DNA from 2 places in the Paenibacillus sp. JT31N17 genome. Region 1 is predicted to be linked to the other one. Evidence: a T-box and tRNA genes for the amino acid it is inferred to sense, from the RefSeq annotation. Region 1 holds a T-box; the other holds one or more tRNA genes.
The links. A T-box is a leader RNA that pairs with one kind of tRNA and senses whether it is charged. The one in region 1 lies ahead of metG (methionine--tRNA ligase), so its partner is inferred to be a tRNA-Met.
Positions count from the first base shown of each region.

Region 2: it has a tRNA-Met gene. The T-box ahead of metG (methionine--tRNA ligase) is inferred to sense a tRNA for this amino acid. The anticodon was not compared.

Region 1 is NZ_JBWDNP010000017.1:3,748-8,174, forward strand. It holds gene AC0YOB_RS32180 (M20/M25/M40 family metallo-hydrolase) at 1-1,722, shown strand, start outside; T-box leader at 1,851-2,111, shown strand; gene metG (methionine--tRNA ligase) at 2,153-3,793, shown strand; gene AC0YOB_RS32190 (FadR/GntR family transcriptional regulator) at 3,969-4,427, opposite strand, start outside.
Region 2 is NZ_JBWDNP010000022.1:19,459-23,885, forward strand. It holds gene AC0YOB_RS35130 (helix-turn-helix domain-containing protein) at 1-901, opposite strand, end outside; gene AC0YOB_RS35135 (hypothetical protein) at 1,241-1,696, opposite strand; tRNA gene AC0YOB_RS35140 (tRNA-Met) at 1,885-1,961, shown strand; gene AC0YOB_RS35145 (hypothetical protein) at 2,066-2,311, opposite strand; gene AC0YOB_RS35150 (YolD-like family protein) at 2,771-3,013, shown strand; gene AC0YOB_RS35155 (CynX/NimT family MFS transporter) at 3,335-4,427, opposite strand, start outside.

The DNA.
Region 1 (4,427 bases):
AAAAGTTCGATTCTGCTAATGCTTATCGTATTTGCAATAGGAATCTGGACAGGCTTTGCACAATTGCGGCCGCCATCACCGCCATCTGAATCCAATGCCGATTATTTGGCTTATCAACGAATGCTTGCCCATTTGCAAGCCATGACAGTCGCACCGCATCCATCCGGTTCCAAGGAGCTTGACGAAGTACGGACCTATCTATTGGCGCAAATCCGCGATATGGGGCTGGAAGCGACTGTCGATCCGGAAATATATACATCCGCGGATATGGAAGCCGAACGTCTCGCCCAAGACGGCCCGCCGATGGGAGAACGAAGCATGCGTAAGACACCGCCTTCAGGTGCTTTAGAAGGTGACAATCATAAAAGAGCCTCTTCAGAAAAGGACGGATTGGTTTTAAGCAACATATGGGTCAAACTGGATGCGCCCGGCACGGATCGCGGCATATTGATGCTCGCCCATTACGACAGCGAGGTCAACTCCCCCGGCACGGCTGACGATATGGTTTCCGTAAGCGCAATGCTTGAAGCATTGCGCGAGCAATCGAGTAGGCCCGATTTGAAAAACGATCTCTATGTTTTGTTTACGGATGGGGAGGAAGAAAGCGCGCTAGGCGCGAAAGCATTTGTGAAGTCGCATCCCGAGCTTCAAAGCAAGATCGATCTTGTCCTTAACTTCGATGCGCGCGGGAATCGCGGCGGACTGCTCATGTTTGAAACGTCTGCGTCCAACTATGATTTGTTGCGGCATTTTCAATCGGCGAGTTCACGCCCCCTGGCTTTTTCGTTCACAACCGGGTTGTACCGCAAAATGCCGAACGGCACCGATTTGACCCGTTTCCTGGAGGCGGGATATCCGGGACTTAATTTTGCCGTGGCGGAGGGCGTAGAGCATTACCATCAGCCGTCGGACACCTTTGAGAATTTGCATCGCGGAACGGCTTATAACTTTCTGCAGACCGCCTTGGAAATGGCCGACTATAGCGGGCAAGCGCAATTCCAGGACAGCGGCTCTAACCGGGATAGCGTGTTTTTCACACTGCTGACCGGCAATCTCGTGGTCATGAGCGACATTGCTGCCTATATCCTGTCGGTATGTGCGGCGTTGGCTTCATTAGCTTGGCTGATTATTCAGATTCGGCTTGGCAAGGTTACGCTTCTCCAAATCGCCGGCGGCACGGGCTGGCTGCTCGGTACGATGGTCGCGATGGGCTTGCTGAGCTGGGGGATCGTCTCATTATTAACCCAAACGATGCGGCTCGGCGAATCAACAAACAATGATGCGGTTTATCTTTGCATAGCCTTGGCGCATGGCTTGGGCGCTCTCGCAATATGGTTCTTCCGGATGCAAAAACGATCGCTTGCCGAAGGGATCGCAAGTGTGCTGCCGATTCAAGTGCTGCTGATCGTCGGGACAACGGTCTTGTTCTATGAAATCAGTTACCTGTTTACGTTACCGACGCTGGTGATGTTGATTGTCGCAGTTTTGGATCGCTATCCGGTTGGCCGGATGATCGCATCGACTGTACTCGGCGCAGGAATATTGCTGCTGTATGTACCGGTATGCTGGCTGGTCTATGTGATGTTTATGCTGCCTGCTGCACCGGTGGTTGTCGCTTTGAGTGTCGTTCCGGTTTCTATTGTAGCCGTAATTTTTGCAGCGAAGTACAGACTATCCGCTGTGTTGTTGTCCCAAGAGAGAAAGGAAACTATCCCCCGTTAATGAATAGGATGATTTTGGGCATAATAACTCAGTTGTGATGCACTAAAACACCTGCAGCGGCAAGCCGTATAATAACCTTGACTTTGAAAATTATAAAAAGTATTATTACAAATAACTTGAATATTCTGAAAAAAGCTAAGAAGAGAAAGAGTACCCTGGTGATGTCTTTTGCAGAGAGCCCCGGTTGCTGAAAAGGGGTAAAGAATAACCTTGGGAATATGGTCTCGGAGCTGCGCATCGAAGCCTCATGTGGTTGTAGGTTGCGCCGGAACCCGCACCCGTTACTGTGCTAGGGTATAAACGCAAACGCGTCGTACTTGAAGAGGTTAATGCCGCAAGGCATTGATAAAATTGGGTGGAACCACGTGAGCACAGCTCTCGTCCCTTCGGGATGAGGGTTTTTTTGTTTGTCAAAAAAGGAGGAGTCTTAATGACAAATATTTTTATTGGCGGAGCATGGCCGTATGCGAACGGTTCATTGCATCTGGGACGGTTGGCAAGCTTACTGCCAGGAGATGTACTGGCACGTTATTTTCGTTCGAAGGGAGAAAACGTGCTGTATGTTTCGGGCAGCGACTGCCATGGCACACCGGTCGCCGTTCAGGCCATTCAAGAGGGTGTCTCCCCAGGAGATATTGCGGATCGATTTCACCAGGAGTTTGCCGAGTGCTTTAAGCAGCTGGGGTTCACTTATGATTTGTACACACGTACTGACCAGGTTTTTCACCATCAAGTGGTTCAAGAAATGTTCTTGCAACTATTGAAAAATGGATATTTATACAAAAAGACATTACAGCAGACTTATTGTGAAACCGACCAACGCTTCCTGCCGGATCGATACGTTGAGGGTACCTGCCCCGTTTGCGGGAACCGCGCCAGAGGTGATCAATGTGATTATTGTTCGACTTTGTTAGATCCTGCAGACCTGTCAGACAAGACTTGCAAGATTTGTGGGAACCCCCCTATTGAGCGCCCGACAGAGCATTATTACCTTGCGCTCTCACGGTTCCAGGCTGAATTGGGCAAGTATGCACAACAAGCTCAAGGATGGAAGGAAAATGCTGTACAGTTAACTGGACGATACTTAAAAGAAGGTCTTCAAGATCGTGCTGTAACCCGTGACTTGACTTGGGGTGTTGATGTTCCGGTTGACGGGTTCGAAGAAAAAAAAATCTACGTTTGGATCGAGGCGGTCAGCGGCTACTTATCGGCAAGCAAGCAGTGGGCTGCAGAGACAGGCGGCAGCTGGGAATCATTCTGGAAGGAAGGGAAGGAGAATATAACCGCTTATTATGTACATGGGAAAGATAATATACCTTTCCATACCGTGGTCTGGCCGGCACTGCTCCTTGGAGTAGGGGGTCTCCATTTGCCGGATCGGATTATATCATGTGAGTACATGACCCTGGAAGGGAAAAAGTTTTCGACAAGCAGTAATTGGGCGGTATGGGTACCGGATATCATGCGTCGCTATCAACCAGATTCCATTCGTTATTTTTTGATCGCAAACGGTCCGGAGAACCGGGATACTGATTTTTCCTGGAGGGAGTTCATCCACAGCCATAACGGGGAATTGCTTGGCGCATTTGGAAACCTTGTTAATCGTACATTGGCTTTTATCGACAAGTCCTTTGAAGGACGCGTTCCAGAAGGTAATCTTAATGAAGAATGGAAGAATATAATGGAGGAGTTGTATCTTGAGTCCGGGGCCTTAATCGAAGAAGGCCGTCTAAAGGAAGCCATTGATCTGATTTTTACTTGCGTTCGCCGGGCAAACAAATTCTTTGATGAACAAAAGCCATGGGCACAGATTAAGGAAAACCGGAAAGCGTGTGGTTATACACTGAATATATGCGTGCAAATTATAGTGAATCTGTCCAATCTGCTGCACCCGTTCATTCCCTTCTCTTGTGAAGAAATAAGAAAGTTCCTGACACTGGAACAACCGGTTTGGAGACTGACATCAATTCCAGCCAACCGAAAAATCCAAAACCTGAAGTTATTGTTCCAGCGTATTGACGTTAGTCAGATTGAAGAAGAAACAAGTTTATTGGAAAAACAAAAATGGTAATTGTCACCCACCCGAAAAGAAGAGCTTTGCGGCCGCGCTCCAATAAATCGCCCTGTCCTTCCATCAAGGACAAGGCGATTATTTGGTGCCGAATGGCTTTCTACCATGTCAGCCACGGAGAATCCGCTTCTCCCTTCCTCTCTTCTTCCCTACGGGAAGTGAGCCTTAGCCTGCACTATTCAACATCAGTCTCGGGATCCCATTGATCCCGCATATCAACCAGATGCAGCTTCATCAGCTCCCTGGCCTGCTGGGGATTGTGCTGCACGATCGCCTGCGCGATCAGGTAATGGTAGGACGAGGCTTTCTCATGCATGCCGGGAATCCGCATCGTATGGCGCCGGCTGTCCAGCAGCACATCCCCGACCATATGAATCATATTGATCAGAATTTCATTACGCGAAGCTTTGGCAATGAGATCATGGAACTCAATATCCTCCTTGAGAAAAGGCTTGCCGGCCTTCACCTTGCGCTGCATCGCTTCGGCGCTTTTCAAGATGGCATCCCTGTCCTCCGGAGCGGCTTTCTCTGCCGCAAGAGCTGCGAGCTCCGGTTCGATAACCAGACGCGCTTCCGTCAGCTGCATCCACGAGGCCCGTTCCATCGCCGCCAGATAGCGGTTCGGATTGCCGGG
Region 2 (4,427 bases), on a different contig from region 1:
GGTTGGCCTGCTGCATGACCATCTCTTCAGGAATGCCAGCGGTATACAGCCAGCCGGTTGTGGCCGATTGCACGGTAATAAGAAGCATTCCGTTCTCAACGGTATCAAGGTCGCCCGCTTGTCCCGAAGGGATATGAGAGAGCTTCTTAATCGACGCGTCATCGATGCCTTGGGAAATAAGGGTGTTGCCCTTGTTGTCGGTTATGAAGCCCCAGCCTCCATTCTGCCCGAACATGCCGCTTAGCAGCCGGCCGATCTTCTGTTCGTCTATCGTCACGACAACGGTTGCCCGCGGTTTGTTCAAGCTGTTGATTGGCAGCGACTGGATGAATGTAATGACCGAGCTCTGGAACGTGATGTCCGAGTTCTGAGCGCTGCTCTTGATATAGGGGCGGAGAGGGATAATTTCATTTTCGTGGAATTTATCCAATATCGTCGTCTTCCACTGCTCGAAAGTCATATCTTTATAGTGATTCAGCTCGTAGAAATGCTCCGGTCGATAGTACAGGGAATCCGCTGTCAGGACAACATTATAGTTGTCCAGATAGATATAGAAGTTCTGCAGAAAATCATTGGCCCTTGTATAGTTGGCAATGTCCTTTGACATGCCGAGCAGCCCGAATACATTATTGGCATCGTGCTGATTCTTCTCTGTCATGATAAGATTCAGGTCCTTATTGATGGCCAGCTGCTTGGTAAAGGCCTCCACCTCGTTGAGACGGGTTTCGAGAATTTCCTTGCTCTGGTTAAGCAGCGCACGGCTGTTCTCGACAGAACTGGCCCCCGCTACCTTAACGGAAGCTCTGTAGGACATATAGCCGGCTACGTTGGGAAGCAGGAGCACGATTAAATATGAAATCAGAAATCTGCGAAACATCGGAGAAAATGTTGCTCCTCTCATTGTATGTAGCTCCCCCCGAAACAAAAATTAAGCGCTTGCATGACTGTGGTCCGTAGTTCTCTACCCCTATTATAGACGATCATGCGCAACTTATCACGATTCGTTCGCAAGACACAAGCCATGAGGGGGCTCCACGCCCTGTTTTCGAAGAAAAACGGCAGGGAACGCGAAGCTTCTATTGCATGTGCACTCATTACGGTGCTTCCATGAAGATGATGATTGGCGGATCAAGAATGTCGCAAAATGGCGAAAAACCGGTACTATGGTCAGGCAGCAAGCAATATGAGAAAGAAAATAGAGCGCCGCTGAAGGCGCTCTAACAGGAATATAGAGGGGAGCTTAGCCCCAATTGAATCCGGTGTTCATGCCAACTCCATGACCGGCAATATTCCCGCCAGCCTGGACGCCAACTCCATGAGTACCGAGATGACCGCCGGCCTGCACGCCTAATCCTTTATCGCCGCCAATGTGGCCGCCGGCATTAATGCCCAAGCCATATCCGCCGCCAAAATTGCCGGCTGCCTGCGGATCAAGGCTGCCATCCGGAGAGAGAGGGGCCCCATATCCGCTGCCAAGATGACCGCCAGCATGAATGCCGGCGCCGAATGGCCCAAGATGGCCATCCGCGTTAAAGCCGATCCCGTGTCCCCCTATTTGATTCCAAAAGGGTTCGCGCCCGGTAGGATATACCCAGGGATGATACGGGTATGGATGTACGGGGGGGTGTGCATAATAGGGCTGAAAATAAGGCTGTGGATATCGGAAATATGGATATGCATAAGGATTGATCGCCATTGTTCAACCTCCAATACTTTGATGACTTAGCCTATTCACAATGAACGGATCGTGATACCTGCCTGGTTCAAAATGGGCTGTGGCCTAAGCTGGTATGAGGAGTCGAAAAGAAATTGAAGATATCATTTGCTTATTCAGATGATATGGGTTATACTATGATCTCCCGGTAAAACCGGATGAAGCAATGACGCGGGGTGGAGCAGCCCGGTAGCTCGTCGGGCTCATAACCCGAAGGCCGCAGGTTCAAATCCTGCCCCCGCAACCAATTATTAATTGAATGGTCATAACATAATCCCCGTTCAGCTTCTAAGCTGAACGGGGATTTCTTCGTCATTGGATTAAACAATGGATAATCTGAAGCTCTGGCGGTTAGTCATACTCGACGCGGTCAATATGCGCCCAGTTCAGTGAGTCAATGGCAACGCCATCAACTACCGGCAGAATCCAATAAATATGGCAATCCTTTCCCTCATGGTCGACAGCATGCACAGAAAATTCATGATCGTTAGCCTGAAATCTGCCTTCTGTCAGCAGCCGTCCCGTTATATCAGGATCGGCCAGCAATTTGTACGTGTTGCCGTTGAACTCTACCGTTACAGATTTTATGTCGTCCATGATCATCTTCCTTCCGACCTCAAACCAGCCTGATGGACAGCCGGTTTCTTCGTCATGCTTAATGATGTCACAAATGGATGCGGAAAACAAAGGGTTTTCCGCAGTGCGGCTTCTTTGGATAGCGTTTCATTATTTATTCTTTATTAAAATAGTAGAAAGTATAAAATTTGGTCCATACCTTGCTTATCTTTCTGAGGGAAGAAACTAAATATACGCCGCCGGTGGACGGCGAAGCCGTTTCTTCTTGCTAATTATTATGGTAATGTTAAGGGTAGGAAATTTATAATGGCAGATCGTCAAGCAGAGCTTCGGTATACCGCCCGAGGCCAGCAACAGCAAGAAATCCAGGAATGACTAAACGACGTTGATGGGCTGCAAACCTTAGTCGGGGAAGCGGCCTGTTTCTTTTTTTATTGGAATCTGCAGAGCAAATACAGTGACAGAGAGGATTGGACAGGCATGGCTAAAGCGCCAAAAAGGCCAACAAGAGATGAGTTTCAGCTCGAAGAGCTCGGTGAGAGGCTGACAGAAGCCAAGCAGGAGGATTCGGAGCTGTTGTTGACGGTATGGGGTTGGGAGAACAAGGTCCAAGGCAGGATTGTTTTAATGGATGCCCGGACGAGGCTTGTACATATGGAGAATCTTGGTGAAATTACGAAGGTTCCTTTTTTGGACATTATGAATGTGGAGAACGCCAGCTGAATTATAATCCGGTCATATTCGTGAACGAAGCCATTCTCCCTTGTATGGAAATGGCTTCTTTGACTTATGGAAATTAAAAGTTTCACCAGTTTTGATTGCAATAGAAGGTCTGAGGGAAGAAACTGACTGTGTCGCCAAAGAACGGAGACATCCGTTCCTTCCTGCTATAAAAAAAGTGACCCGCATCATATGCGGGTCCAAGTCGTTCTATATTAATAAAGGGGGGTTGTTAGTTCTTATTATAGGCGGCTAATCTTAAAATCAGATGAAGGGGATATGACATTTAGATTAAGAAATATTTCAAGAGAGGGACAAGATGTATTAATTGATTTCCCCAATGTATTGATTTCTTGACGCCCCCATGCCAAATACGGCGATCAGGACACTGGCAGTGACCAGCATCAGCAGGGGAGATGTCCAACTGCCGAGCATATCATGAAGCATGCCGAACAGGACCGGGCCAATTGCAGCGAGCAAATACCCGACAGATTGCGCCATCCCGGACAGGCGGGCTGCTTCTTGGGCATGTCTGGTGCGCAGGCTGAAGAACATCATGGCCAGGCTGAAAGAGATGCCTCCGGCAATGCCCAGAATGACCGCCCAAAGCGGAACCAGGCTAATATTTCGAAAGAAAAGCCCGCCAAAACCGATCAGATATAATAAGGCGCATACGATCACAAGGGGCTGCTGGTTCTTCATCCGCCCGGCCAGAATCGGAACAATGAATGTGCAGGGAAGAAGAGCGAACTGCATAAGCGATAGCATCCAGCCTGCTGTACTTGAGCTCATTCCCCGCTCCACAAGGATTTCCGGCAGCCAGGTTAAGGTGATATAGAAAATAAGCGACTGCAGCCCCATGAATAAGGTTACCTTCCAGGCGAGCGGAGACCGCCATATATTCCCCTGCGGAATGGCGGCACCGGATGCTGCAGGAGATGAAGTCCGGCGGCTGTGCAGCTGAGGCAGCCAGATTAGGATGGCAATCAAGGCAAGAATCCCCCAGAAGCCAAGCACTCCTCTCCAGCCCAGCCAAATATGACTGGCCAAGGGGACGCTGATCCCGGTTGCAATCGCCCCGCATAAGTTCATCGAGACCGAATATATTCCCGTCATCATCCCGATTTTATGCGAATATTCCCGTTTGATCAGACTTGGCAGCAGGACATTGCAAACCGCGATGGCAAGCCCGATCAGAATAGTACCTCCGAACAAGGCGCCAAGTCCATTGGTGGCCGATCTCAAAGCTGTGCCCAGAACAAGCGCAAACAGAGCATACAGGAGCACCCGTTCCATCCCGTAACGACGGGCCAGCGCAGGAGCAAATGGCGATAATAAAGCAAAGGCAAGCAGAGGTAACGTTGTAATGCTGCCGGCAAGGGTGCTGGAGATTCCCAAGGAATCGCGGATTGATCCG